One region of the Actinoplanes sichuanensis genome, then DNA from elsewhere that is predicted to be linked to it. Evidence: riboswitches for the same ligand, from Rfam matches in the RefSeq annotation. Region 1 holds a riboswitch; each other region holds the start of a gene.
The links. Region 1 has a riboswitch for glycine ahead of gcvT (glycine cleavage system aminomethyltransferase GcvT). Riboswitches for the same ligand answer to the same signal wherever they lie in the genome.

Region 1 (9,625 bases):
CTGGTGCTGCTCACCGCGCCGCCGGGCAGTGCTACCGCGGGCCACCTGGAGCTGCTACGGGTGGTCGGGCAGGAGACGTTCGCGCGCTGAGCAGGACGTCGAGGGGGTCGCTGAGCAGGGCGTCGAAACCCTTCTCGGCGGCGCCGATCAGGGTGGCGTCGTCGCCCAGGCCGGACGGCAGCAGCCGGGCCCGTTCCCGCGACACCGGCATGCCGTGCTGGGCGATCCGGGCGTCCACCTGCGGGGCGGCGACCGCGTACAGCTCGCGCAGGGTGCCGCCGAAGACGACCACGCCCGGGTTGAACAGGTTGATCAGGTTGGCCACGCCGATGCCCAGCCAGTCACCGATCGCGGCGACCGCGGCCTCCGCCTCCGGTTTACCGTCCGCCGCCTCGCGGACCACGTCCCGGACCGCCGCACGGCCGAACTCGCCCGCCCGGCCGACCGCCTCCAACAGCGCGTACTCCCCCGTCTCGGCCTCCAGGCAGCCCCGCGAACCGCACAGGCACTCCCGGCCGCCGTGCGGGTTGACCAGCATGTGCCCGACCTCGGCGCCGTAGCCGCCCTCGCCACCGAGCAGCCGGCCACCGACCAGGATGCCGCCGCCCACCCCGACGTCGCCGTGCAGGTAGATCAGGTCGGGCGAGCCGATCCCGGCGCCCCGGACGAACTCGGCGTGCGCACCCAGGTGGGCCTCGTTGCCGACGGCTACCGGCAGGCCGATACCCAGAGCCGACTCCAGCTCGGTGCCGAACGCCTGGTCGACCCAGCCGAGCTCGGGGCCGTACCGGACCATGCCGTCGCCGGGCCGGATCATGCCGCAGTAGGAGGCGCCGACTCCGGCGCAGACCGTGCCCGGCGGCGCGGCGTCGAACAGCTCCCGGCCGAGCCCGGCCAGCCCGGTGACCACCGTGTCCAGGTCGACGCCGGTGCGGGGCCGGGGTGTCTCCCGCCGGTCCAGGATGGTGCCGCCGAGCCCGACCCGGGCCGCGACCAGACGGTCCACCGCCACGTCGAAGGCGAGCACGAACACCCGACCGGTCTCCGGCCGGACCACGAACGACGGCCGCCCGGCGCCCAGCACCTCTTCCGGGTTTTCCTCGCGGACCAGGCCGGCAGCGGCGAGCTCGCTGGTCAGGGCCAGGATGGTGCTGCGGTTGACGCCCATCCGCTCGGCGAGGGCGGCGCGGGACAGCGGGCCGTTCAGGTGTACGTGACGCAACAGCGTGCCCAGGCTCGCACGGTGTCTGCTCACTGCGGGTGTGTCCTTACCGGTGGGGATCCCCACCCTACCCACACCCGGGACACATCGTCAGGCGGCGATCTCGAAGGCGCCCTTGCCCCGGTTCTTCGCCCGGTACATCGCCTGGTCGGCCAGGTTCAGCAGGTGCGACGCGTCGCCGGTGGCGGCGGCCGCGGCGCCGATACTGGCCCGGACCGTGACGACGCCGCCACCCGGCAACGGGCAGGGCGCGTCGACGGCGGCGATGATCCGGTCGGCCACGGCCGGTAACGCACCGGACGGCGGACGGTCGAGCAGGATGGCGAACTCGTCACCGCCGAGCCGGGCGACCAGGTCGTCGGGGCCGACCGCGGCACGCAGGCGGGCCGCCGTCTCGACCAGCACCGCGTCGCCGGCGGCGTGGCCGTACCGGTCATTGACGGGTTTGAAGTCATCAAGATCGATGAGCAGCACCCCGGCCGGTCCGGACCCGTCCAGGGACGTCTCCAGCCGGTCCAGGAAGCAGGCCCGGTTGGCCAGGCCGGTGAGGCTGTCGGTGAACGCCATGGCGTGCAGCCGCCGGGTGAGGCTGTCACGTTCGGCGAGCAGCCGCGCGTTGTCGATGAACGCGGTCAGCTGCCGGACCACGACGATGCCCGTGCAGAGCACGGCCCCGGCCTGCAGGGCCCAGGCCCGAAGATCCAACCCCCGGGTCAACAGGACCGCGATCAACAGGACGTGGATGCCGGCCAGGGCGAGATAGGGCATCGGGCTGTACGGACGACGCCGCGCGACCGGTGCCGCGACCCGCCCGGACCGGAACCGGCGGTACTGCAGCCACGCCGCGATCAGCAGCATCGCGTGACAGGTCAGGCTGAGCGCGAAGACCGGACCGGGACGCCCGGCCCGGGCCAGTTCCGGACCCAGCGTGCGGGCCAGACTCTCCAGGGTTCCGGCGACCGGCCCCATCACGCCGATGTGCCAGCGGAACGGCGCCGCCCCGCTGAGGTAGAGCCGGCCGACCACGAACGCCAGCAGCATCGCGACCACCGGGGCGGCCACCCCGACGACCTGCCCGGCGGCGAACGAGCCGGTCATCGTCCAGTACAGGCCGGCCGCCCCGACCGCGGTCACCACGGTGGCCAGATCGAGGTGGTAGCAGAGCCGCTCCCGGGCCGAGCGGTGCGGCAGCGGATAGGTGGCGATCACCCCGATCACCACCGCGCCGCCCGCGGCCAGGGCCACCGTCCGCGGGATGCCGGTGCCGGTGAGCGCCGACGACGACGTCGGGTCGGCCAGGGTGGTGGCCACCTGGATCCAGTCGGCCACGCTGAACATCGCACCGGCGGCCACGAAGGCGCGCCAGAACCGACGTTCCGAGGTGGGGTCCGGCATCAGGCGGACCGCGCGGTACGCGTACCAGGTCATCGCCGTGGCGAACACCGCCACGGCGAGCCAGCAGAGGACCGCGAGCATCGCCGTACCGCCCCACGGCACCAGGAAGGCGACGCTGAGCAGCGCGGTCAGCGAGACGACGACCACCGGTAGGAATCGATTCCCGGGAGTGACCTGGCCGCCGGGGTCGGCGGCGTCGGCCGGCGCGATGGTGTTCATCGGAGGCCCCATCGTCACGAGGCGGGCACAATTGAGAGCCGACCCACAGACCGCCGTGCGGTAGGGTCCTGGAACAGGTGACGACAGCACAACCGAATACTTCGCCGCGACCCCGCCGCGGGAGAGTCCTCGCAGGTCAGCGAGGCGCCGAAGGAGCAACTTCTCCCTCAGAATCTCTCAGGCCCCAGTACCGCGACGGTCAGGCGACTCTGGAAAGTCAGCTCTTTACGAGGAGCTGCGCCCACGGTGCAAGCCGCCCTTCCCGGCGGTGAACCTCTCAGGCAGAGATGACAGAGCGAGGGAGGCCCGACCCGACAAGGAGCCTCCGTTGCGAAACACCGCCCTGCACCACGTCCATCAGTCTCTCGGCGCCGCGATGACCGGTTTCGCCGGCTGGTCCATGCCGCTGCGGTACGGCAGTGACCTGGGCGAGCACCACACCGTCCGGACCGGCGCCGGACTGTTCGACCTCGGTCACATGGGCCAGATCGAGGTGACCGGCCGAGACGCCGCCGCGTTCCTGGACCACGCGCTGGTGGGCCGGCTGTCGAAGGTCGCGGTGGGCCGGGCGAAATACACCATGCTGTGTCACACCACCGGCGGGGTCCTCGACGACCTGGTCGTCTACCGACTGGCCGAGGACCGGTTCCTGGTGGTCGCGAACGCCGCCAACGCCGCCGTGGTCCGGGCGATGCTCGGTGAGCACTCGGGTGGTTACACCGTCGGGATCGCTGATGCGGACCGGTCACTGATCGCGGTGCAGGGCCCGCAGGCGGTCGACGTGGTCGGCGCGCACCCGGACCTGCGTTACTACGGCATCAAGGCGGAGCGGCTCGCCGGGCGGGACGTGCTGCTGGCCCGCACCGGATACACCGGCGAGGACGGCTTCGAGATCTACTGCGCGAATGAGGACGCCGAGGCGATCTGGGCGTGGGCGACCGGCCGGGGTGCCGTCCCGTGTGGGCTGGCCTGCCGAGACACCCTGCGCCTGGAGGCCGGCATGCCGCTGTACGGCCACGAGCTCACCCTGCGCACCACCCCGTTCGACGCCGGTCTGGGTCGTGTCGTCGCCCTCGACAAGACCGACTTCGTCGGCGCCGCCGCCCTCCGCGCCGCCACCCCGCGGCGCCTGCTCGCCGGGCTGGTCACCAAGGGCCGCCGCTCGCCACGGGCCGGTCACGTGGTCCTCGACCCGGACACCGGCGAGCGCATCGGTGAGGTGACCAGCGGCGTGCCCTCCCCCACGCTGGGTCACCCGATCGCGATGGCCTACCTCCCGGCCGACCGCACCGAACCCGGCACCCGGGTCCTCGTCGACATCCGCGGCGCCCGCGAAGAGGCCGAGGTCGTCGCGCTGCCGTTCTACCGCCGGCAGGGCTGAGCCGTGACCGTGTCCGTCTTCGATCTGTTCTCGATCGGCATCGGCCCGTCCAGCTCGCACACCGTCGGCCCGATGCGCGCGGCCCGGCTCTTCACCGGCCACCTGACCGGAATCGACGGGGTGGCGACCGTACGCGCCGAACTGTTCGGTTCGCTCGGCGCGACCGGGCACGGCCACGGCACCCCGCGGGCGGTGCTGCTCGGCCTGCAGGGCGAGGATCCGGAGACGGTCGACACCACGCTCGAACCGTCCGCCGACGCGACCGCGTTCGAGGTCGACGTGGTGCTGCACCGGCGGCGGGCGCTGCCCGGCCATCCCAACGGCATGCGCTTCACCGCGCTCGCCGCCGACGGCGCCGAACTGCTGACCAAGACCTACTTCTCGGTCGGCGGCGGGTTCGTCCTGGCCGACGGCGCATCGGGGGTACGCCCGGAGCAGGTGGCCGTCCCGCACCCGTTCTCCTCCGGCGTCGAGCTACTGGAACTCGCCCGGTCCACGGGGCTGTCGATCTCCCGGATGATGCTGCTCAACGAGTCGGTACGGCGGCACACGGCCGAGGTGTCGGCCGGGCTGCTCGGCATCTGGCGGGTGATGAACGACTGCATCGACGACGGGCTGCGCGCGGAGGGCGTACTCCCCGGGGGTTTGAAGGTCCGTCGCCGGGCCGCACTGACCGCCCGCAAGCTGACCGCCGACGGTGATCCGATGGAATGGCTGACCGTTTTCGCCATGGCGGTCAACGAGCAGAACGCGGCCGGCGGGCGGGTGGTGACCGCGCCCACCAATGGTGCCGCCGGGATCATTCCGGCCGTGCTGCGCTACTACCGGACCTTCGTGCCCGGCGCCGACGACGAGGGCGTGGTGCGTTTTCTGCTGGCCGCCGGGGCGATCGGGCATCTGTTCAAGGAGAACGCGTCGATCTCCGGGGCCGAGGTGGGTTGTCAGGGTGAGGTCGGTTCGGCGTGCGCGATGGCCGCGGCCGGGCTCGCCGAGGTGCTCGGTGGGACGCCGGAGCAGGTGGAGAACGCCGCCGAGATCGGCATGGAACACAACCTGGGCCTGACCTGCGACCCGGTCGGCGGCCTGGTGCAGATCCCGTGCATCGAGCGCAACGGCATGGCCGCGGTGAAGGCGGTCACCGCGGCGAAGATGGCCCTGCGCGGCGACGGCCGCCACCACGTCTCCCTCGACAAGGTCATCAAGACCATGAAGGAGACCGGCGCCGACATGAAGATCAAATACAAGGAGACGTCCCGCGGCGGCCTGGCCGTCAACGTCATCGAGTGCTGACCGCGGTCAGCGTTCCGGCTTTCGCCCGGCCGGCCCCTCCGCGGCCGCCGGGTCGCCGTCCCGGGCCGCGCTGACCGCCTCACACAGGTCGGTCAGCGGGTCGCGGGCCTGGGCGCTGCAGGCGACCGCCTGCAGCAGCCCTCGGAACGACGCGGCGTCGCCGGCCGGCAGGGCGCCGAGCACGTGCGCCTCGACGTGCTTGAGAGCCTCCCGGCGGGACTGCCACGTCTCGTGGCCCTTGGTGGTGGCGACGACGAGCCGGCTGCGGCGGTCGGCCGGGTCCGGCCGGCGGGCGACCAGCTCGGCCTTCTCCAGATCATCGATCAGGTACGTCAGGATGGTCCGATCGATGCCCAGGTCGGCACCGATCGCGCCCTGATTGCGAGGCGGCTCGCCGACCGCCGCCGAGAGCACCTGATAGCCGCGCGGGCCGCCGGGCAGATCACCGAGAACGTGGTCGGCGGCCTTGGCGTAGGCACGGAACACCACTCCGAGCATCCAGCCGAGATCACCTTCGAGGGGCGTCGTCACACGACCACCCTAGCTCAGCCTTACAGAAGTTCTGCAATTCAAATGTTCTGTTTGACAGAACATCTTTTCCGCGTCACAGTTGCCGCATGTCCGACTACGGCCACCCCCTCGAGTTCGGGTCCTTCATCACCCCGTCCGCCGCCGACCCCACCGGCGTCGTCGCGCTCGCCGTGCTCGCCGAGCAGGCCGGCCTGGACCTGGTCACCTTCCAGGACCATCCGTACCAGCCCGGCTTCCTCGACACCTGGACTCTGCTCAGTCACGTCGCCGCCCGTACCCAGAAGGTGCATCTCGCGGCGAACGTCACGAACCTCCCGCTGCGCCCACCGGCCGTCCTCGCGCGCAGCGTCGCCAGCCTCGACCTGCTCAGCGGCGGCCGCATCGAGCTGGGCCTCGGCGCGGGCGCGTTCTGGGAGGCCATCGAGGCGATGGGCACGCCGCGGCTCGCCCCCGCCCAGGCCGTGCAGGCCCTCGAGGAGGGCATCGACGTCATCCGACAGCTCTGGGACGTCGACGCGCGCGGCCCGATCCGCGTCCACGGCGACTTCCATCGGGTCGTCGGCGCGAAACGCGGCCCGGCCCCGGCCCACCACGTCGGCATCTGGCTCGGCGCCTACAAGCCGCGGATGCTGGCTCTGACCGGCCGGCGGGCCGACGGCTGGCTGCCGTCGCTGGCCTATCTGAAGGACGGCGACCTGGCCGCCGGCAACCGGATCATCGACGAGGCGGCGTTGGAGGCCGGCCGCAAACCCGGCGACATCCGCCGTCTGCTCAACATCGGCGGCCGCTTCGACACCCACGAACTCGCCGACCTCGCCCTCAACGACGGCGTCAGCACGTTCATCCTGGCCTCCGACGACCCTGACGAACTGCGACGATTCGCCGCCGAAGTGGCCCCCGCGGTCCGCGCGGCGGTCGCCGCCGAACGGTCCGGCACCCCGTCGACTCCGCCTCCGGCTCCGGTTCCGGCGCGGCCGTCGGTCACCGTCGCGGGCCGGTCACCGTTCTCGGTCACTCCCACCCCCGACGATGGGGTACGCCGCAGCAGCACCGTGGTCTGGGACGAGCAGACCCGCCCGACCGGCCCGGCACCCGACCCGGACCACACCTACACGGCCCACGACCTGGCCACCGGACGGCATCTGGTCCAGGTCCACGACGGCCTGCGCGGCGAACTGGCCCAGATCCACGACCTGATCGACCAGGTGGAGGCGGGCACGATCGACGTCGGCACGGCCCGCTCGCACATCAACACGATGACCATGCGCCAGAACAACTGGACCCTCGGCACCTACTGCGAGTCCTACTGCCGGATCGTGACGACCCACCACACCATCGAGGACCGTTCGCTGTTCCCGCATCTGCGCCGGGCCGACCCGCGCCTGGCCCCGGTGGTGGACCGCCTCGAACAGGAACACCATGTGATCCACGAGGTCCTGGAGGGCGTCGACAAGGCCCTGGTGGCCCTGGTCTCCACCCCCGACGGCCTCCCGGCGCTGCGCGAGGCGGTGAACCTGCTGAGCGACACACTGCTCTCGCACCTGTCGTACGAGGAACGCGAACTGATCGAACCCCTGTCCCGCCTCGGCATGCAGTGACCCCGGCCGGTCGCCGCCCGCCGACAGGCGGGGGCGGACCCGCCGGTCAGCGGGTGGCCGCCGCCCGGCCGGTCGCGCTGGAATGGCAGGGCCGGGACGAGCCCGGCCCTGCCGAACAGGGTGACCGTTCGTCCGCAGATCCGGACGACAGAGTCGCTGGTCGTGTTGTCACTCGAGTTGCCGCCGGTTTGCCTTGGCCGGCGGACGCTCCGGAGGCCGGCGACGCACCCTGCTGCGTGTGCGCCGACATACCGCGGCTCGGGGCGCTCGCGGCAGTCGCCGGCCGGTGGGGTGGGGGAACACCCTCCGGCCGGCCGCCGCGACCGGAGCCGGGCTCGTACCGCCACCCCCCGGCCGGCCCTCAGGGCTGCCGAACACCCCGAAAACAGCTGCCACGGCCGGCCGGCGGTCTGCGGGTCAGGTGGCGGCCAACTGGGTGAGGACTCGGGTGGCCTGGGCTATCACCGGGGAGTCCTCGCCGGCGCGGACGGCCAGGGCCAGGTCGATCCGGGCGGTCGGGTCGGTCAGCGGGCGGTAGGTGGCGCCGGGGACGCCCAGGTGGGCCACCGGCTCGGGGACTATCGCCAGACCCAGGTCGGCGGCCACGAACGTGACCAGGGTCGAGGTCTCCACCACCTCGTGCCGGATCCGCGGCTGGAAACCGGCACGGTCGCAGAGACGGCGGACGGTGCCGTACATGGCGGAGTCGCGTTCGGCGTGGATCACGAAGTCCTCGTCGCGGAGGTCGGTGACGTCCAGGCGGGTGCGGGCGGTCAGCGGATGCCCGTCCGGCAGTGCCACGATCAGGGCGTCGCTGCGCAGGGTGCGCACGGTGATCCCCGGATCGTCGACCGGCGGGCGGAGCAGGGCCACATCGATGTCGCGGCGCTGCAGGGCGGCCACCTGCTGGGCGCCGAGCATTTCTCCGCGGAAGGCGACCTCGACGCCGGGCAGTTCCTCACGCAGGCGGCGGGCCACCGCCGGGAGCAGGCTGTAGGTGGCCGATCCGACGCATCCGACGGACAGGCGGCCCTGCAGTCCGGCGGCCACCCTCCGGGCGACCTCGCCCGCGTCGTCGACCGCGGACAGCACGGCCCGGACCCGGTCCAGGTAGGCGGTTCCGGCTTCGGTGAGCTCGACCCGGCGGGTGTTGCGGTTGAGCAGTTGTACGCCCAACTCGCTCTCCAGTTGACGGATCTGCTGGGAGAGCGGCGGCTGGGCCATGTGCAGGCGGGCGGCCGCCCGGCCGAAGTGCCGCTCCTCGGCGACGGCCAGGAAGTAGCGCAGGTGACGCAGCTCCATATTTTGATACTTCCAGAGTCTCAGTTCCGGCAGAATGGGTATTTCTGAATATCAGAGCTGCTTACTAGCGTGGGACTCATGGCTGACTCATTCGTGTACGCCGCCGTTCGTACCCCGTTCGGCCGTTACTCCGGGGCGCTCGCCGACGTCCGCCCGGACGATCTCGCCGCGACCGCCCTGTCCGGCCTGCTGGCCAAGGCCCCCGGCCTGGATCCGGCCCGGATCGACGACGTGTACTGGGGTAACGCCAACGGCGCCGGCGAGGACAACCGCAACGTCGGCCGGATGGCGGTGCTGCTGGCCGGCCTGCCCACCTCGGTTCCGGCGGCCACCGTCAACCGGCTCTGCGGCTCCAGCCTGGACGCCGCGATCATCGGTTCCCGGGCGATCGCCTCCGGTGACGCCGAGATCGTCGTGGTCGGCGGGGTCGAGTCGATGACCAGGGCCCCGTGGGTGCTGCCGAAACCGTCGCGCGCGTTCCCGGCCGGCAACCTGGAGGCGGTGTCGACGACGCTCGGCTGGCGGTTGACGAACCCGAAGATGCCCGCCGAGTGGACCGCGTCGCTGGGTGAGTGCAACGAGCAACTCGGCGACAAGTACGGCATCTCCCGCGAGCGGCAGGACGCGTTCGCCGCCCGCTCGCACGTACTGGCCGACCAGGCCTGGAACGACGGGTTCTACACCGAC
Region 2 (9,625 bases), 2.4 Mb from region 1:
CGCATCGGGAAACCCCGTGACCGGCTCCGGCATGCTCCTCGTCCTCTCCGTCGCGGGAGGACGAGGCCTCCCGTGGGCTCGGGAGGACGACTCCTCCCCTGGCCGCCGGAGGACGACTCCTCCCGTGGGCGCCCGAAGGACGGGTCCTCCCGGTGGGGTCGGGAGGACGACTCCTCCCGACCGGGTGAGGACGAGGTTCGCTCGATCACATGGCGGTGACCGCACGAGATCGTGTCAGTTGTTTGACGAAAGCCGCCGATGGCGGAAGACGCCCCAGCCGACCGCGGCGGCCACGGTCACGCAGGTGATGGCCACACCGACGGCGCCCCAGACCACCATCAGGACCGAGAGGCCGGCCCAGACGACGGCACCGACCACCGCGAGGACGGTCAGCAACACCTTCTTCGGGATCATCCGGACCGGACGGGCCAGCGACGGATCCTCGGCGGCCAGCTTTCCGACGATCTCCTCGAACTGCCGGCGTGTGTCTCTGGTGGACAACTTTCGTCACCGCCCATCGGTACGTGAACCTTGCTCATCCATGCATACCCCGTTTCGGCAACCACCGGCATGACCTGTGGCGGATGGTTTTCACGGCGGGCCGATCCGGGACCGGTAGTCGGCCGCGGTAAGTGGACGGCCGGTGACCGCTCCGTCGCCGTCCGGCACCTGTAGAGGCCGTCCGTCCCGCACGAAGGTGACGGCCCCGATGTCGGGCCGCGCGGTCAGCGTGCAGACGATCTGGCCGTACGCCAGCGCCTCGTCGATCCGTCCGCCGCCCTCCTCGGGATCGCTGATCTCGACGACAGCCGTGGTGCCCGGCGCCGGGACCGTGACCCGCAGCCCGGTGGCGGCCAGCGAGGTGGCCAGCCCCTGCGACTGCTCGGCCGGCGTCGGCCCGAGGACCAGCAGGTCGAGTTGGCGTTGCGGCCCCAGCGCGGCCCCGGACCGCCGGACCGTCTCGACCAGCCGGTCGTCGCGGGTCAGGCAGAGCACCTGGGCGACCTCACCGGCCTGCTCGGACGCGGTCGGTGAGGCGGTCACGTTCAGCGGGCGGCGGGGCAGGGCGACCGGGTGTGGCTCGTCCTGGGCCGGCACACCGCACCCGGCGAGCGGCAGGGCGACCACCACGGCGAGCAGGACGACGCGGAACCGCCTCATCCGTCGAACCCCGGCAGCGTGATCCGGAACCTGGCGCCGCCGCCGGGCCGCCCGGCGACCTCCGCGTCGCCGCCGTGTGCGGCCGCGTGCCCGGCGACGATGGCCAGGCCGAGTCCGGTGCCGTCACCGTCACCACGAGCGTGTGAGGCGGGACCGCGGACGAACCTGTCGAAGATCGTCGCCTGATCCTTCTCGGCCACACCCGGCCCCGCGTCGTCGACCTCCAGGTACCCCGGACCGACCCGGACGGCGATCGGGCCACCGCCGTAGCGGACCGCGTTGTCGATCAGGTTGCCCAGCGCCTGCTCGATCCGGCGCCTGTCGATCGACCAGACGGACGGGGTGCCGGGGACCGTCTCGACCAGGTCGGCGGACAGCCCGCGGGACCGGCAGACCCGCTCGGCGAGCGCCACCACGTCGACCTGCTCGCGGTGCGCCGGCTGGTCGGTGCGGGCCAGTTCGAGCAGGTCGTTGACGAGCGCCTGGAACCTGGTGATCTCGGCGGTGACCAGGGTTATCGCGGCCCCGGCCCGTTCGTCGACCTGGTCGCGGCGCTTGTCGAGGACGCTGGCGGCGGCCTCCAGCGTCTGCAACGGCGAACGCAGCTCGTGGCTGACGTCGGCGGCGAACCGGCGGTCACGTTCCAGGCGGCGGGCCAGCTGGTCGGCCATGTCGTTGAACGCCGCGGACAGCGGAGCGAGATCAGGTTCGGTCGCCGGGTCGAGGCGGGTGGTCAGATCACCGCCCGCGATGCCACGAGCGGCCTCGGCGACGGCGGTCACCGGCCGCAGCGCGTGTCGGGTCACATACCAGCCGACGGCGGCTCCGGCGGCCGCCACCATGATCGCCACCGCGGTCAGGACCAGCGCCAACGTCTGGAGGGTACGTTCCAGCTCGGTGAGCGAGACGATCTCGTAGAACACCGCCGACCCGGCCAGTGGCACGCCGATGATCAGCGCGGGCCGCCCGTCACGACGGATCCGCTGCGCGCCGGCCTCACCCCCGGCGGTCATCTCCTGCATCTCCGGCGGTACGGCCGTGTCGACCGCCGGATCGGCGCTGCGTGAGTGCCAGCGGCCGTCCAGATGCAGCAGCACGTACCGGTCGGTGCCGGTGTCCAGCGACCGCAGCACCTCCAGCACGTCCGGAGCGGGACCGGCGATCCCGGCGTTGACCACCGTGGCGTCGTAGTAGGTGGCCCGCACCGCGGTCCGCTCCCGCTCGGCGAACAGTGTGTTGCGGACCGACTCGTAGGACACCAGGCTGATGCACGCCGACAGGATCAGCGCGCCCAGGGCGAAGGCGGCGCTGACCCGCGCACGCAGGCCGATCGGTCTCACGGCTGCAACTTGTAGCCCAGCCCGCGGACCGTCACCAGGTGCCGTGGGTTGCCGGTCTCCCGCTCGATCTTCTGCCGCAGCCGGCCGACATGCACGTCCACCACCCGCTCGTCGCCGAACTCGTGGCCCCACACCCGCTGCAGCAGCTGCTGACGGGACAGCACCAGGCCGGGGTGGTCGGCCAGTTCACACAGCAGACGGAACTCGGTGCGGGTCACGGCCACCGGCTCGCCGCCCAACCTGACCTCGCCCGCCTCCGGCCGTACCTCCAGATCTCCGAACGTCAGCACCGAGGTCGCCGGAGTCGTCGGTTGACCCGTCACCCGGCCGCGGCGCCGTAAGGCCCGCAGCCGGGCCGCGAGCTCCTTGACCTTGACCGGTTTGACGACGTAGTCGTCGGCGCCCGCCTCCAGGGCGGCCACGATGTCGTGGGTGTCGTCGCGCGCGCTGACCACGACGATCGGCACGTCGTCGTCGCGGCGCATCTGCCGGATGCACTCGTAGCCGTCCATGCCGGGCAGCATCAGGTCGATGAGCACCGTGTCGGCGCGGTGCCGGCGCTGCGCCGAGAGGCCCTCCTCGGCGGTGGCCACCGCGTGGGCGGTGTACCCCTCGTCCTCCAGGGCCATCGCCAGCGACAGGCGGATCCGGTCGTCATCCTCGATCAGCAGTACCGCGCTCATGGCGTCAATCCTGTCGCGCGGAACGCTGATCGGCCCGTTTGTCACGCAACTGTCATGGTTGCGGGAAACTTCCGCAGATCGGGGCGGGCAGTCTGGCGGACATCGAACGAGGAGGGAGTCCGCCTTGACCGGGCTGAGTCTGATCGCGGCCGTGACAGTCGGCGCCGTCATCGGTGTCGCCGGGCGGATGTTGGCGGCCCGCTGCCGTACCGTGCCGGTGTGGTTGCCGCCCGCGGCCGGGGTGGCCGCCGCCGTCCTGGCGACCGTGCTCACCCGGATGGCCTCCGTCGGCGAGCCGGGGCCGACCCTCGTCGAGTTCGTGCTGCAGGTGCTGTTCGCGGTCGCCGGTGTGACCGCGGTCGCGCTGACCGCCGAGCGGCCGGGCACCCCGACGTCGGAGAAGCTGCGATGAGCGGGCGCCCGCCGCGGGTGATCGTGCTGCCGACCGATCTGGATCAGCACCTGGCCGACGAGGTGCGGCCGGCCATCACCGAGGCGGCCGAATCCGGCCGGGACTTGGTGATCGACATGGGCGGTTCCGGAACCATCGACCCGGCGGGGCTCGGGCTGCTGGTCCGTGCGCACCGGTCGGCTCGGCAGAACGGGGCGACGTTGTGCCTGGTCGCGCCGTCGCGATTCGTGCTCACCGTGCTGCACACGATGCGGCTGGACGGGGTGTTCCCGATCTACCCGGACGAGGCGACGGCGGTGTCCGACCTGGCCCGGCCCGCCGTGGGGGTCTAGTGTCTGACCCGAGCGGCGGGATCTCCGGCGCGCCGCTTCGTGACCGGGTGCCTGATGACGACTTTGACCGCGCAGTTCGACGTACCCATCGGGGTGGACTCACCCCGTACCTCCCGCAAGGCTGTCCTCGCCGTGCTCGGCGTCTGGGGTTATGTCGACGAGGCCTGGACGGACGACCTGTCGGTGGTGGTCAGCGAGCTGGTGACCAACGCGGTACAGCACGGTGCGGGCTCGGTGGTGATCGGCGTCGAGGCGAATGGGCCGCAGGTGGTCCTCTCGGTCGCCGACGGTTCGGCGGTCGTGCCGCGCCGCCGCGAGCCGGACGGGCGCGGTGGCCGCGGACTGCTGCTCGTGGAGGCGCTGACCCGCCGGTGGCACGTCGAGGAACATGAGGGCGGCAAGCGGGTACGGGCGGAGTTGCGCCTCTACCCCGACGGCGACGGTCCGGGCCGGGAGGATCAATGAGGATCACCTCGCAGTACGCCGACGGTGTGGCCCGGCTGCGCCTCTGCGGTGAGCTCGACATGTCGACCACCCAGCATCTGCACGACCAGGTCAGCGCGGCGATGGCCGTCGCCCGGCTGAGTCGCCTGGTGATCGACGCCGTCGACCTGGACTTCTGCGACTCGTCCGGGATCCAGGCGCTGGTGCAGACCCGGTCGAAGGCCACCCAGCAGGGCGTCACGTTCCAGCTGACCAACACACACGGGGTGACCCGCCGGGCGCTGCAGATCACCGGGGTCCTCGACGTGCTCAGCGGTTAGATCACTCGATAGCGGCGATGTCGGCGGCCTCGTCCGGGTCCGGTTCGGACGTGTCGAGGAACGCCCGCAGCACCTCGACGGCGACGTCCGGCGCCAGCCGTTTCAGGCTCATGGCCAGTACGTTCGCGTCGTTCCAGAGGCGGGCGCCGCGGGCGATCCAGGGGTCCCAGGCCAGGGCGGCCCGAACCCCCGGGACCTTGTTGGCGGCGATCGCCGTGCCGGTGCCGGTCCAGCACATCACCACGCCGTAGTCGGCCCGCCCGTCGACCACCGACCGGCCGACGAACCGGCCCAGGTCGGGCCAGGACTCGGCGGCCTCCGGCCGGATCACCTCGTGGCCGTCCTCGGACAGGGCGGCCACCACGGCCCGGGTGGTCTCGTTCTCGTCGTCACTGGCGAACGCGATCCGCATCCGCCCCACCCTAGTGCGCCACCGCGGGCGGCCCGCCTCTCCGGCGACCCGCGGCTTGCCGTTGCGGCGACCCGCGGCTGGCCGTTGCGGCGACCCGCGGCTTGCCGTTGCGGCGGCCCGCGGCTTGCCTTTGCGGCGGCGCACCAGGCGAAGGTGGCCGACGTCAGCCCGCGGCGCTCACCAGCTCCTGGTAGGCGGCCTCGTCGAGGGTTTCCGGGACGCTGGTGACTCGGAGCCGGAACAGCCAGCCCGCGCCGTACGGATCGGTGTTGATCAGGCCGGGCTCGTCGCCGAGGGCGGTGTTCACCTCGACGATCTCGCCGTCGGCGGGAGCGTACACCTCACTCACCGACTTGGTGGATTCGAGTTCGCCGGCCGGATCGCCCGCGGTGACGGTCGTGCCGATCTCCGGGAGGTCGACGTAGATGACGTCGCCGAGCGCGTCGGCGGCGAACGCGGTGATACCGACGGTGGCGATCTCGCCGTCGGTCAGCCATTCGTGATCTTTGGTGAAACGCATTTCGGAGAGGCTCCTTCGGTACGGGTGAGGGCCTCCCTCGCTCTGTCACGGGTGCCTGAGAGGTTCACCGCCGGGGCGGCTTGCACCTTGGGCGCAGCCCTGGTCGGGGCTGACTTTCCAGAGTCGCCTGACCGTTGCGGTACGTGGGCCTGAGAGATTCTGAGGGAGAAGTTGCTCCTTCGGCGACCCGCCCGAGGGTGGGTGCTCTCCCGCAGCGGCACAGCGGCGAAGTATGGACTTGTGGCCCGGGAAAGCTATCCGGAACCGCCCGAACCGGTCAAGATCGACGGCATGGATGTCGCCCGCACCGCCCCCACCGCGGCGGATGTCGCCCGCAGCTTCCCCACCGCGTCGGATGTCGCCCACACCTTTCTCACCGAAGTGGACGCCCGGCGGCCGGCGGTCCTGACCGGGCTGTTCCTGCACGGTTCGCTGTGCTGGGGCGAGTTCTTCCCCGGTAGTGACGTCGATTTCGTCGGCGTGTGGGCCCAGCCACCGGACCACGCCGCCCTCGCCGAGGCGCACACCGCGACGAAGGCCCGCCACCCGGAGGTCGTCTTCGACGGTTTCCACTGCTCGGCCGACGATCTGGCCGGCTCGGCACTGCGGGTGGGCCGGCGGCCGGTGTTCTACCAGGGCGAGTTCGATCCGGGCGGGACGATCGACATCAATCCGGTGACCTGGCACGAACTCGCCGAACGGGCCGTCGTCATCCGCGGCGAACTGCCCCCGATCCACACCGACCACGCCGGACTGTGGGACTTCACCCGCGACAACCTCGACACGTACTGGCGGGGCCACATCCCGGCGATCGAGGACGCCGGTGTCGAGTTGCTCGGACAGCACGATCCGTCCATCGCGTGGGTCGTGCTCGGTGTCGCTCGCCTGCATCACCTCCTGGCCACCGGCGAACTGACCTCCAAGAGCGGAGCCGGCCGTTACATCACCGGCTCTCTGGACCCGCGCTGGAGCCGGCTGGCCGACGAGGCCCTGCGAATCCGCGAACGTCCCCGGGACCCGACCCGTTACGACGTGCCGACGCAACGTGGCGAGGAGACGCTCGCCTTTCTACGCTGGACGGTCGACGACGGCATGAGCCTCGATCGCGAAGGACAGATACGCCCCTGACCGCTCCCGGGCCTGGAACCCGAGCCGCGTGAGGATCCGCACCGACCGTTGATTGGTCGCGGCCGCGGCGGCCCGGATCTCACGCAGCCGCAGAACGGTGAAGCCGTAGTCGAGGCCGGCGGCGGCCGCGCCGAGGCCGAGCCCTCGCCCCCAGCGGTCGCGACCTCCGATGACGAAGCCGAGCTCCCGGTGGTCGACCTCCACACCGTGCAGGTCGACGTAGCCGACCAGTTCGCCGCCGACGACCGCGCCGAGGCGGATGAGGTCGGGTGGCGGCGTCTGGATGAGGCGCCTGTGGTGCTGCTCGTGATCCTGGCGGGTCCATCCGGCGGCCCGGGCGAACTCGGGATCCGACGCCCACCCGGTGATGACCGCGGCGTCCGCGGCGACCAGGGCTCGCAGCGTGACCGGCGGGGTGGGCGTCATCGGGGCTCCTACTTCGGCAGGGTGGTGTAGTCGGCGGTCAGGTAGGTCTCGTAGCCGATCACCGCGGGGGCCCGGACGTCGAGTTTGCCGGTGTCGGTGGGCAGCATCTGCTCGTAGCCGAGTAGCGCGCCGGTGGCCTGGTCGACGATCAGGGTGTGGCGGGTCGGCAGGCCGCTGTGGTCGGAGGTGATCGAGAACGCGGCGCCCGCCCGGCCCGCGCGGTCGGTGACCGTGCCGTCGTAGGTGAGCCCGGGTAGCCGGGCGACGATCCGCAGCAGTTCGGCACGGGTGGCCGGGGTCAGCAGCCGTTCCCGGGCCAGGTCGGTGACCGCGACGATCGTCTCGTACGGCCCGTTCTGTCTGGGGTGCCCGATGTGCAGCCAGTCGTCGAGGCCGTCGGCCGGTGGCGGGTCGGCCCACATCGCCCCGAACTGCCCGGCCGCATAGTCCTCCGACCAGGGGTCGAGGCCGTCGTCGAAGAGGTTCTGGGCCCGCCACAGCACCTCCCGCCCGATCGAGGTGAACTCCGCCCTCTCGTAGGCGGTGGACCGCCGCCCCGAGTCGTCGGCCCGGCGCCACGACTCGGCCCGCGACGGGATGATCGCGGACGTGACCCGCTCCCCGTCGACCTGCGTCCACAGGCTCCACGACTGGATCACCAGATGCTCGTAGTCGCCGCTGCGGTCCGGAGCGGGCGCGCCCGCCGCTTTCGTCGCGATGCCGGTGAGCAGCTGCTCGGCCGAGCCGGAACCCCCGCTGTACCGCAACGACGGCGGGGTGGCGGCGACGGCGGGTCGGGGCTGTGGCGCGAACTGCAGGCCGGCGATCACCAGCAGCACCAGGGCGGCGGCCGCGGCGACCAGAGCTCGCCCGACCGGCCGCGCCCGGCGCGGCTGGGGCGTGGCGAGGATGCGGTCCAGGTCGGCGCGCCGGTCGGGGGCGGCGGTCAGTGGTCGCCCGTCGGTCGGGTCGGCCGGGCCGAGCAGGCGGCGGACGTCGCGGGTCAGGGATGGGCTCACGATGGCTCTCCTTTCAGGGTGGGCACGGGGGCGGGGCTGCCGGTCGACAGCGCCTGACGCAGGCGGGCACGGGCCCGGTGCAGACGCATCGCGAACGCGGGCAGCGAGCAGCCCGCCGCTTTCGCCGCCTGCCGCAGCGTCAGGCCCTCCCAGCCGACCAGGCGCAGCGCTTCGGCATCGGGCTCGGACAGGCCCGCCAGGGCCGCCGTCAGGCTGACCCGGCCGACCACCGCATCGGCGTGATCATCGGCCCAGAACTCGCCGTGATCGGCGGCCCGCGCGGTCAACGCCGCCCGACGGCCCGCGCCGCGGACCTCGTTGGCCAGGATTCGGCGCGCCGTTCCATACAGCCAGGGCAGCGCCTCGGCCGGGACCTCCGGCAGCCGCCGCCATGCGACGAGAAACACCTCCGCGACGACGTCACGCACCGCTGCGTCGTCGAGACGGCGGCGCACATAACGTTCAACGGCGTCGTAGTGCTGCTCGTACAGCACCGTGAACCGTTCCTCCGAGTTCGCCATTCGACCTCCCACCATGCCTGTGTCCGGCACGGCGCGGATGTTCACCGCCGATCTGAAAGAAGATTTCAACGGCCCGATGCGGTACGGCCACCCGCCCCCACCACACCTGAGGCACCGTCGGGGCGCTCGATGAACGCGCAGGTCAGCGGTTACGCCAGCGCGGCTCCCGCTTCTCGGCGAACGCGGTCAGCCCCTCGACCATGTCCTCGCTGACCAGCAGTTCGTCGAAGGCGGCGCTGGGCCGGCGGACCGCCTCGACGACGTCCGCGATTCCGCGGGTCTCGGCCATCACCTGGAGCGAGACCCGCACCGATGTGGGCGACCCGGCGAGGATCTGCGCGGCCAGTGCGCGGGCACCGTCGACGGCTCCGCCGGCCGGGGTGACCCGGTTGACCAGTCCGTGGGCGAGGGCCTCGTCGGCGCCCATTCGCCGCCCGGTCAGAATCATCTCGGTGGCCGGCTTCGGCGGAAGGATCCGGGGCAGCCGGACCACTCCCCCGGCGGCGGCGATCAGACCGACCTTGACCTCGCTCAGCGCGAATTGGGCATTCTGATCGGCGACGACCAGATGGCAGGCCAGGGCGATCTCGAAACCGCCGCCCATGGCGAATCCGTTGACCGCGGCGATCACCGGTTTCGGCATCGAACGGCGACTGGTCAATCCGGCGAAACCGTTCTTCGGCACCCACATCGGTTGACCCGACGCCGCATAGATCAGGTCGTTGCCGGCGCTGAACGCCTTGTCGCCGGCACCGGTCAGAATCGCCACCCACAGGTCGTCGTCGGCGAAGTAGGCGTCGAAGGCGTGGTCGAGTTCCTCGTTCGCCATCGGGTGCAGGCTGTTGCGGGCGTCCGGCCGATTGATGGTCACTTCGAGAACGTGACCGGTACGGCGTACCAGAATGTG
Region 3 (9,625 bases), 970 kb from region 1:
GTCGAACGACTCCGGGCAGCGCATGACGTTCAGGTCCCAGCCCCGGCCGATGACGACCTCGGGCGGGTTGTACTCGGCATGAGGTGGCTCCTCGACCGGGCGCCAACTGTCGCCCTCGCGTGCCCACTCGCCGCCGGACACCGCGAGGAGCAGGACCGGCTTGGCGCCGCATTCCACGCAGGTGACCTCCGGATCGGCGCCCACCGACCAGTCGGGGTAGCCACCGACCTTCCAGCCGGGCACGAGGGAGAGGTGGAAGTGGAATAAATCCTCTTCCTCGTCCCAGGCATCGATGCGTTCGCGGAGATCGTCGGGGAGCAGGTCCGACGACGGATACTCGGTCACCTGTTCGGGGAAGACCGCGCACGTCGCCGGCAGGTAGTGCTCGACCACGACCGGCGGCTCCGGCGGGGTGCCGAGCACCTCGGTCACGTCGGCGCTGCGCCGCCAGAGCACCCGCACCCGGGGGTTGTAGTCGTCGGCCGGGTGGTCCAGCGGGCACCACAGCACCTGGAGCAGGTCGCAGTCGTCCGGCCCGGCGAAATCCGGGACGTCCCGCCGGTACAACTGGGCGACCGGGATCAGCGGGATCGGCTGGTCGACCAGATGGTGCGGCTCGGAGAAGTCCCAGCCCGGCATCTCGGCCCGCTCGGCGGCGGTGTAGTCGCGGCCATGCGCCGCCGCGCGGATCTCGCGGGAGCGCCGGACGACGGCCGGGGTGTGCAAGCTGCTCACGTAATGCTTGGCGCGGTCATGGCAGAACGGCCAAGCCTCGTCGGCCGGCCACAGCAGCGGCCCGCCGACCGAACTGTCCGCGGCCGTCGGCCCACCCGGCCGAGGATGCAGCCGGGTGGTCGTGGCGGCGTAGGCCCGCAGCTCCGGGAAGAGGGCGGCGATGTCGACCGGACGCGGCGGGGTGGTGTAAGCCATCAGGCGTCGCGGATCTGCAGGCCCAGCGACATCGCCAGGGTCACCGCCTGGTCGGCGGTGATCACCGCGTTGCGCATCTCCACCGTGCGCGGGTCGAAGGACTGCAGGTCGGTGCCGCGCAGGTCGCAACCGGTGAAGTCGGCGCCGGTCAGCTGGGCCGCCGACAGGTCCAGGCCGCGCATGGTGCCGTTGCGGGCCCGGACCCCGGTCAGGTCGGCCTCCCGCATCCGCACCCCGGTGAACGTGGCGCTGCCCAGGTCGGCGCGGGGCAGCACGATGAACGACCAGTCCCCGCCGTCGACCGTGGTCAGGTCGAAGCCGCAGCCCTCGAAACCACTGCCGACCGCCTTGCAGTTGGTGAACGTCGCGTCGAAGAAGTTGCAGTTCACGAACCGGCAGTTCAGGAACGCCACATCGACCGCCTGCGCGCAGTTGAACCGGCCGTCGCGGAACACACACTCGGAGAACTCGATGCCCTCCAGGTCGGTCTCGCACAGGTCGAGCCCGGAGAACTGGACGCCCTCGTGCCGCTTCTCCTTACCGGCCCCGGCATCCCAGTCGCGGGTGGTGAGCGTCCTCATGCGCGGCGTCGCGGCGACCGGGCCAGGTAGGCGTGCGGGTACGGCAGCGGCTGCTCGCCGGCCGCGGTCAGCTGCTCCAGGTGCTTGTCGTCGAGACTCCAGCCGGTCGCGCCCAGGTTGTCGGCGAGCTGCTCGGTGGTCCGGGCGCCGATGATCGGGGCGGTCACCCCGGGCCGCTGCCCCAGCCAGCGCAACGCCACCTGGGCCGGGCTGCGCCCGACCGTGGACGCGACGTCGAGCAGCGCGTCGGTGACCGCCCACACCCGCCCGTCGACGCTGTCCTGCCAGTTGCCGAGCCACGGCTGCTTGTCACCGTCCCACCGGCTGCCGGCCGGGGCCGACGTCATGCCGCGCCGGTACTTGCCGGAGAGCCAGCCACCCCGCAGCGGCGACCACGGGATGATCCCGACCCCCTCGTTGCGGCAGACCGGCACGAACTCGGTCTCGATCTCCCGGTCGATCAGGTTGTAGAGCGGCTGCGCGGCCACGAACGGCTCCCACCCACGGAACCGGGCCACGTCCACCGACTTCTGCAACTGCCACGCCGCATAGTTGGACACCCCGAGATGCCTGACCTTGCCGGTACGCACGAGCGTGTCCAGCGTCGACAGGGTCTCCTCGACGGGTGTCGTCTCGTCGAAACAGTGCAGCTGGTAGAGGTCGATGTAGTCGGTGCCGAGCCGCCGCAGGCTGGCCTCGACCGCCGAGATGAGGTGCTTGCGCCCGCCGCCGTGGTCGTTGCCGGCGTCACCGGTCGCCCAGAACCCCTTGGTCGCGATCACCAGCGAGTCACGCCGCTGCCGCGCCAGCCAACGCCCGATGATCTCCTCGGAGACGCCGCCCGCGTAGACGTCGGCGGTGTCGATGAAATCACCGCCCGCCTCGACATACCGATCCAGGATCGCGTGGGAGGCGGACTCATCCGCCTCATTGCCGAACGTCATCGTCCCGAGGCACAGCTCGCTCACCCGAAGCCCGCTGCCCCCGACGTACCGGTACTCCATGTGACAGATCCTTCCAGCGCGCCCGTAGATTCACCAATGTGACACGGAAGATCCGGACGATCGGATACTGGGCGGGCCTCGGCCCGGCCGAACCCTGGCCGGACGTGTGCGCCTTCGTCAGCGATGACGTCGACCACGAGGCGGTCGCCTATCTGCGAGCGGGCACCATGATCGCGGTGTCCGGGAGCTCTGCCCGGTGCACGCTGTGCGGCCGCTCGATCGGCCGGCGGTTGCTGACCGACGGCGACCGGTACATGTGGCACGAGGGACTCGCCCACTACGTCGAGGAGCACGGCGTCCGGCTGCCGGTGCGACTGGTGGGCGTTCCGGCGCCCTTCGATGCCGAGGGGTTCGACCACTCGGTCTCGGTCGACAGCGACTGGTGGTTCGGGCAGCGGGGCCGGCCGGTCGTCGATCACCTGCCGGGATGTCACCACAGCCCGGTGCGTTGCGAGTGGATGCTGCCCGCATACGCCGACATCTGGATCGACCGGGTGCGGCCCGGCGACATCACCACGATGGCCCGGCTGCGTCGCCTGTTCGGCGCCGACTGGCCGTTCAGCGGGCTGCGCGACCGAATCGCCGCGCAGCCGTTCCTGGTCGAACGCAACGGCCGCCCGGCCGAGCTGAACCGGGTGGCCGAGCTGCGTGACTTCCTGTTCTACGACACCTCGGAGGGGCTGGTCAGCGTCATCCCGGACGTCTGACCGAGGCGGGTGGTCACCACCAGCTCGTGCAGGGCCTCCACGGCGGCCGGGTCGGCGTAAGCCGGGAGTCTGCTCTCGTCGCGGGCCTCCTCCAGCTCGGCGCGCAGCGCCGGGATGTCGGCCGCCAGATATGCCGCGGCGCGGGCCGGCATCGGGCCGTGTTCGGCTTCGCGTTTCGCGGCGATCAGGTCCGGGACGTAAGGGATTCGGGAACCCAGCACGCCCAGGTCGCAGACCACCTCGCCGGTGCGCATCAGGTGGATGCCGGTGAGCAGCACGCGCAGCGTGTACAGGGCCGGCTTGATCCGGCCGGTGTTGTGGTAGAGCTGCTGCTGGCTGTGCGAGAACCCCAGATAGTGGTGCGCGTGTCCGCTGGTGATCATCCGGGGTGCGAGATCCTTGAGGGCGGTGTGCAGCGGCGAGGTCACCACCACCAGCGGCGAGACGAGCTGCTCCAGCACGTAGCCGTTGCGGCTGTTGAACAGCTTCGCGAACTTGCGCAGGTCGTGGCTGACCACGTCGAGTTCGACGCCGTCGCGGATGCCGGACCGTTCGAGGGTGTCCGGGCCGGTGCGCAGACCGACCACCTCGTGCGCCGGCAGGATGTGCGAGGCGCGCAGGTCCAGGTCGGAGTCGACGGAGGCGAACCCGTACAGATGCGCGCCGCTCACGGTCGCGAAGACCAGGGGATACGGCAGGTCGGTGGCGGCGTCCGCGGCCCACTCCGGCACGACGGTGGTCATCCGAGATTCCTTTCTCGTACGGCCACGAGCACCCGGTCCACAGCGGCCCGGTCCGGGGCTTGGGGGAGTCTCGTGGAGGCGGCCGCGTCGGCGAGTTCGTCCTGGAGCCGGCCGGCCCACTCGGACACCTCGGCCCAGGGGCGTTCGCCGCGCTTGATCGACAGGAGTTCCTCCCGCCGGTCCGAGACGTCGACCAGCACCTCACCGGTACGCAGCACATGAACGCCGGCCATCAGTAGCCGTACCATGTGCATGGCCTGTTTGAAGTTGATCTCCCCGGTCTTCTCGTGCCGGTTGGCGACCTTGGTGAGCTGGTCGCGCGCGTAGCTGCCGTAGGTCTCGGCGACCCGCCGGGACAGGAACGCGCTCCGGACTCCGACGAGCGCGTCACCGTCGGAGTTGCGAGAAGTGACCAGCGGCGACCACAGCACCTCGAGAACCGTCGGGTTGGCCTGCAGCGCGAGCGTGCAGAACCGCTCGATCTCCCACGAGAACTGCTCCTCGGCCGGCCCGTCCAGGTGGGTGGGCGGCTTGTCGAGGGTCCAGAAGTCGCGGGTCGGCGCCACGAACACACCCCGACGGTCGTGGTCCGACTCCGGCCCGTCCAGTCCATAGGCGCGGGAGCCGACCACGACCGCCAGGGCCGTGTGCCGTTCAACGAGCTCGATCATGAGGCCGGAGGATACGGCTAGAGATCAAGGACCGTCGCGTCGATTTCGTCCAGCTCGCTCTGGTCGAGTGACAGGTTGTTCAGCGCGGCCACGTTGTTCTCCAGCTGCGGCACGCTCGACGCGCCGATGATCAGGCTGGTCATCCGCTGGTCGCGCAGCGCCCACGCCAGCGCCAACTGGGCGAGCGTCTGCCCGCGCCGCTTGGCGATGTCGTTGAGCGCGTGCAGCCGGGCCAGGGTCTTGCCGTCGAGGGCGCTCTCGTTGAGGAACACACTGGTCCGGATCCGCGAGTCGTCCGGAATGCCGGTCAGGTAGCGGTCGGTGAGCAGGCCCTGCTGCAGCGGACTGAACGCGATGCACCCGGCCCCGGCGTCCTCGAGGGTGTCCAGCAGCCGGTCGTGCTCGATCCACCGGTTGAGGATCGAGTAGGACGGCTGGTGGATCAGCAGCGGCGTGCCCAGCTCCCGCAGGATCCCGGCGGCCTGCGCGGCCTGGGTGCTCTTGTAGTTGCTGATGCCGACGTAGAGGGCCTTGCCGGAGCGGACGATCGCGTCGAGCGCGGACATCGTCTCCTCGAGCGGGGTCTCCGGGTCGGGCCGGTGGTGGTAGAAGACGTCGACGTAGTCCAGGCCCATCCGCTGCAGGGACTGGTCCAGCGACGAGACCAGGTACTTGCGGGAGCCCCAGTCGCCGTACGGGCCGTCCCACATGGTGTAACCGGCCTTGGTCGAGATGATCATCTCGTCGCGGTGCGCCCGGAAGTCGGCGGCCAGGATGCGTCCGAAGTTGGTCTCGGCACTGCCCGGCGGCGGCCCGTAGTTGTTGGCCAGGTCGAAGTGCGTCACGCCGAGGTCGAAGGCCCGGCGGACGATGTCGGCCTGCCGGTCGGCGGGCCGGCCGGCACCGAAGTTGTGCCAGAGGCCCAGGCTGATGGCGGGAAGCTTGAGACCGCTGCGACCAGCACGCCGGTAGATCATGTCGGCGTAGCGGTCGGCGGCAGGGAAGTACGTCACATCGCACACCCTAGGACTCCCGATCTTCCCCATGGGCGCTGGTAGGTTGGTTCCCAGCGCGGGAGAGTCCGCTGACGCGGCGCCGAAGAGGCAAATCCTCCCCGGAAACTTTCAGGCAAAAGGACCGCGCAGGTTGGCAACTCTGAAATGCCCGCGATCGGGGTATGACAGAGGGGGAGGTTGCTTCTTGACCTTCTCACGCCAGGAGTCGCCAATGACGTCCCCGTTCGTTTCCCGGCACATCGGCCCGGACACCGACGAGCAGACCACCATGCTGAAGGCGATCGGCTACGGCTCGGTCGAGCAGCTGATGGACGCCGCGATCCCCGAGTCGATCCGCTTCCACGGTGAGCTTGATCTCCCGGCCGGGATCTCCGAGGAGCAGACGATCGCCGAGCTGCGGTCGATCGCCGACCGCAACGTGCTCGCCACCCCGATGATCGGCCTGGGCTACTACAACACCTTCACGCCCGCGGTGATCAAGCGGAACGTGTTGGAGAACCCGGCGTGGTACACGGCCTACACGCCGTACCAGCCGGAGATCAGCCAGGGCCGCCTCGAGGCGCTGCTCAACTTCCAGACCGTGGTCACCGACCTGACCGGGCTGACCACGGCGAACGCGTCGATGCTGGACGAGGCGACCGCGGTCGCCGAGGCGATGACGCTGGCCCGGCGCGCGTCCAAGAGCAAGAGCAACGTGTACGCGGTGGACGCCGACACGTTCCCGCAGACCCTGTCGGTGCTGCGCACCCGGGCCGAACCGCTCGGCATCGACGTGGTCCTGGTCGACGTCGAGAGCGACGAACTGCCCGAGGACTTCTTCGGTCTGCACCTGCAGTACCCGGGCGCCTCCGGTGCGGTGCGCGACCACGCCGCCCTGGTCGAGGCCGCCCACGCCAAGGGTGCCCTGGTCACGGCCGCGGCCGACCTGCTGGCCCTCACGCTGTTGCGGGCTCCGGGCGAGATCGGTGTGGACATCGCCGCCGGCACCACGCAGCGGTTCGGTGTGCCGCTGGGGTTCGGCGGCCCGCACGCCGGATACCTGGCCGTGCGCGCCGGCCTGGAGCGGTCGCTGCCCGGCCGTCTGGTCGGCGTCTCCAAGGACGCCGACGGCGACCGGGCCTACCGGCTGGCGCTGCAGACCCGTGAGCAGCACATCCGCCGGGAGAAGGCGACGTCGAACATCTGCACCGCGCAGGTGCTGCTGGCCGTGATGGCGAGTATGTACGCGGTCTACCACGGCCCGGCCGGTCTGCGTGCCATCGCGAAGCGGGTGCACGGCCATGCGCTGACCCTGGCCGGTTCGTTGACCGCCGCCGGGATCGAGATCGGTTCGGACGCGTTCTTCGACACCGTCACCGCGATCGTTCCCGGCCGTGCCGCCGGGATCGCCGAGGCGGCCGCCGCCGACGGTGTCGACCTGCTGCTGGTGGACGCCGATCGGGTGTCGATCTCCACCGACGAGACCACGACCGACGCGCACGTGGCGACCGTCCTGGCCGCCTTCGGTGTTCCGGTGGCGACGCCGGCCGAGTGCGGCGCCCGCCCGCTGGCCCGTACCTCGGAGTACCTGACGCACCCGGTCTTCAACACCCACCACTCCGAGACCAGCATGCTGCGCTACCTGCGCAGACTCTCGGACCGTGACTACGCGCTGGACCGTGGCATGATCCCGCTGGGCTCGTGCACGATGAAGCTGAACGCCACCGCCGAGATGGAGGCGGTCACCTGGCCGGAGTTCGCGAACATCCACCCGTTCGCGCCGCGCAACCAGGTCGAGGGCTACGAGCACCTGGTCGCCCAGCTGGAGCAGTGGCTCGCCGAGATCACCGGTTACGACGCGGTCAGCGTCCAGCCGAACGCCGGTTCGCAGGGTGAGCTGGCCGGTCTGCTGGCGATTCGCGGCTACCACCGTTCCCGCGGCGAGGCCCACCGTGACGTCTGCCTGATCCCGTCGAGCGCGCACGGCACCAACGCGGCCAGCGCCGTGATGGCCGGTATGCGGGTCGTCGTGGTCGCGTGCGACGCCGACGGCAACGTCGACCTCACCGACCTGGACGCCAAGATCGAGAAGCACCGTGACCAGCTCTCCGCGATCATGGTGACCTACCCGTCGACCCACGGCGTCTACGAGACGAGCATCGCGGACCTGTGCGCGAAGGTGCATGCGGCCGGCGGCCAGGTGTACGTGGACGGCGCGAACCTGAACGCGCTGGTCGGCTACGCCCGGCCGGGCAAGTTCGGCGCCGACGTGTCGCACCTGAACCTGCACAAGACGTTCTGCATCCCGCACGGCGGCGGCGGCCCCGGTGTCGGCCCGGTCGCGGTCGGCGCGCATCTGGCCGAGTTCCTGCCCGGTGACCCGCTCGAGTCGGGCGATCACCACGCGGTGTCGGCGGCGGCGCACGGTTCAGCCGGCATTCTGCCGATCTCGTGGGCGTACATCCGGATGATGGGCCCGGACGGTCTGGCGGCGGCGACCGCGTCGGCGGTCCTGGCGGCCAACTACGTCGCGGCCCGGCTGCGCGAGCACTACCCGGTGCTGTACGCGGGGGAGAACGGCCTGGTCGCGCACGAGTGCATCCTCGACCTGCGCCCGATCACCAAGGCGACCGGCGTCAGCGTGGACGATGTGGCGAAGCGGCTGATCGACTACGGCTTCCACGCGCCGACGATGTCTTTCCCGGTGGCCGGCACGCTCATGGTGGAGCCGACCGAGAGTGAGGACCTCGCCGAGCTGGACCGGTTCATCGCCGCGATGATCGCCATCAAGGGCGAGATCGACAAGGTGGCGGCCGGTGAGTGGCCGGCGGGTGACAACCCGCTCGCGAACGCGCCGCACACGGCGTCGGCGGTGACGGCTGACGAGTGGACCCACCCGTATTCACGCTCCGTGGCCGGTTTCCCGGAGGGCGTGGACCGGACGGCGAAGTACTGGCCGCCGGTTCGGCGTATCGACGGGGCCTTCGGCGACCGGAATCTGGTGTGTTCCTGCCCGTCGCCGGAAGCTTTCGAGGACTGACCGCCCGAGGGCTCAGTTTTTCCCGTTGCGCAGGTCGCGGTCGTCGGTGATCGCGGCCTGCGCTGCTTCCGTGGTCCTCGATTGACTACGCTGCGTCGCGTGTCGTGAAGTGTCTCAGGCTGCCAGGGCGTGTACGGCCGGCCCGCGGTGCGGCTCGATCGTGGTGCCGTCGGGCAGCAGCTCACCGGTGTCCTCGAAGACGATGACGCCGTTGCAGAGCAGGCTCCATCCCTGCTCCTGGAAGGTCGCGATGATGCGCGCGGCCTCACGGTCGGTGGCGTCGGCTGGGGGGCAGGTGATCAGGTGCTGGCACATCGGTTTACTCCGGTTGGGGGCTGTGTGAAGGTTCACAATTGCGGTGACGAACGTTACCTCACATCGAACGACACTGGTTCAACCCGGTGACGGCGTCGGCTCGCGGATCCTCGGTTCCCATGCTCCACGCCGGAGCGGTCGTCGACCACTGTCCGCTACCTCCGATCGGCCGTCCGCCGGGCGCGCCGGCCGGCTGCCACGCCCGTCACCACGCGTTAAGCGCCTTTCGATGGCATCGGGGTGATCCCGATGACCCTGCCGAGCTTGTGGCGCAGTTCCTCGCCGACAACGGACTACCGGTGCGTAACCTCGGCCGAACGGGTGACAAATACCAGACGATCGGCGATGGCGAGATCTGTGGGGCATCACTCTACGTATCGGCCGATGCTGGGGCCGTGATGGCAGGCGGTGTCATCGGATCGCGCTCTCCTGTGCCCGGCATTCCTGATGTATACGCCGTTGTTTACCGACATGCCCGGGATGTCACACCGTCCGGTGACATGTCCGCCTCGCCGTGGGGTCTCGGGTCGCGGCAGTCGGGCCGGACCGAATCGTGGAGTCTCGGGCCGTGGCGGGAGAGCTGGACCCGCGACGAGCACGCCGCCGCCGTCGAGCAGGTCCGGGCCGCCATCCGGCGCG

Region 2: it holds a riboswitch for glycine, as region 1 does, so the genes downstream of both, gcvH (glycine cleavage system protein GcvH) here and gcvT (glycine cleavage system aminomethyltransferase GcvT) in region 1, are expected to answer to the same signal.
Region 3: it holds a riboswitch for glycine, as region 1 does, so the genes downstream of both, gcvP (aminomethyl-transferring glycine dehydrogenase) here and gcvT (glycine cleavage system aminomethyltransferase GcvT) in region 1, are expected to answer to the same signal.

The regions. Positions count from the first base shown of each region.
Region 1 is NZ_AP028461.1:1,348,200-1,357,824, reverse strand. It holds gene Q0Z83_RS05880 (helix-turn-helix transcriptional regulator) at 1-90, shown strand, start outside; gene Q0Z83_RS05875 (ROK family transcriptional regulator) at 32-1,255, opposite strand; gene Q0Z83_RS05870 (GGDEF domain-containing protein) at 1,313-2,836, opposite strand; glycine riboswitch at 2,945-3,039, shown strand; glycine riboswitch at 3,044-3,132, shown strand; gene gcvT (glycine cleavage system aminomethyltransferase GcvT) at 3,165-4,217, shown strand; gene Q0Z83_RS05860 (L-serine ammonia-lyase) at 4,221-5,507, shown strand; gene Q0Z83_RS05855 (MarR family winged helix-turn-helix transcriptional regulator) at 5,514-6,038, opposite strand; gene Q0Z83_RS05850 (LLM class flavin-dependent oxidoreductase) at 6,125-7,636, shown strand; gene Q0Z83_RS05845 (LysR substrate-binding domain-containing protein) at 8,054-8,938, opposite strand; gene Q0Z83_RS05840 (thiolase family protein) at 9,017-9,625, shown strand, end outside.
Region 2 is NZ_AP028461.1:3,708,672-3,718,296, forward strand. It holds gene Q0Z83_RS16875 (hypothetical protein) at 1-33, opposite strand, end outside; gene Q0Z83_RS16880 (DUF3040 domain-containing protein) at 235-501, opposite strand; gene Q0Z83_RS16885 (GerMN domain-containing protein) at 592-1,161, opposite strand; gene Q0Z83_RS16890 (sensor histidine kinase) at 1,158-2,501, opposite strand; gene Q0Z83_RS16895 (response regulator transcription factor) at 2,498-3,184, opposite strand; gene Q0Z83_RS16900 (GlsB/YeaQ/YmgE family stress response membrane protein) at 3,309-3,596, shown strand; gene Q0Z83_RS16905 (STAS domain-containing protein) at 3,593-3,928, shown strand; gene Q0Z83_RS16910 (ATP-binding protein) at 3,983-4,393, shown strand; gene Q0Z83_RS16915 (STAS domain-containing protein) at 4,390-4,692, shown strand; gene Q0Z83_RS16920 (RpiB/LacA/LacB family sugar-phosphate isomerase) at 4,694-5,104, opposite strand; gene gcvH (glycine cleavage system protein GcvH) at 5,268-5,624, opposite strand; glycine riboswitch at 5,665-5,747, opposite strand; glycine riboswitch at 5,752-5,846, opposite strand; gene Q0Z83_RS16930 (hypothetical protein) at 5,916-6,752, shown strand; gene Q0Z83_RS16935 (GNAT family N-acetyltransferase) at 6,693-7,178, opposite strand; gene Q0Z83_RS16940 (CU044_5270 family protein) at 7,187-8,197, opposite strand; gene Q0Z83_RS16945 (RNA polymerase sigma factor) at 8,194-8,718, opposite strand; gene Q0Z83_RS16950 (acetyl-CoA acetyltransferase) at 8,861-9,625, opposite strand, start outside.
Region 3 is NZ_AP028461.1:2,315,302-2,324,926, forward strand. It holds gene Q0Z83_RS10250 (hypothetical protein) at 1-930, opposite strand, end outside; gene Q0Z83_RS10255 (pentapeptide repeat-containing protein) at 930-1,511, opposite strand; gene Q0Z83_RS10260 (aldo/keto reductase) at 1,508-2,515, opposite strand; gene Q0Z83_RS10265 (hypothetical protein) at 2,554-3,222, shown strand; gene Q0Z83_RS10270 (nucleotidyltransferase domain-containing protein) at 3,177-3,965, opposite strand; gene Q0Z83_RS10275 (nucleotidyltransferase domain-containing protein) at 3,962-4,636, opposite strand; gene mgrA (L-glyceraldehyde 3-phosphate reductase) at 4,654-5,649, opposite strand; glycine riboswitch at 5,699-5,786, shown strand; gene gcvP (aminomethyl-transferring glycine dehydrogenase) at 5,864-8,671, shown strand; gene Q0Z83_RS10290 (DUF5999 family protein) at 8,786-8,986, opposite strand; gene Q0Z83_RS10295 (chorismate-binding protein) at 9,106-9,625, shown strand, end outside.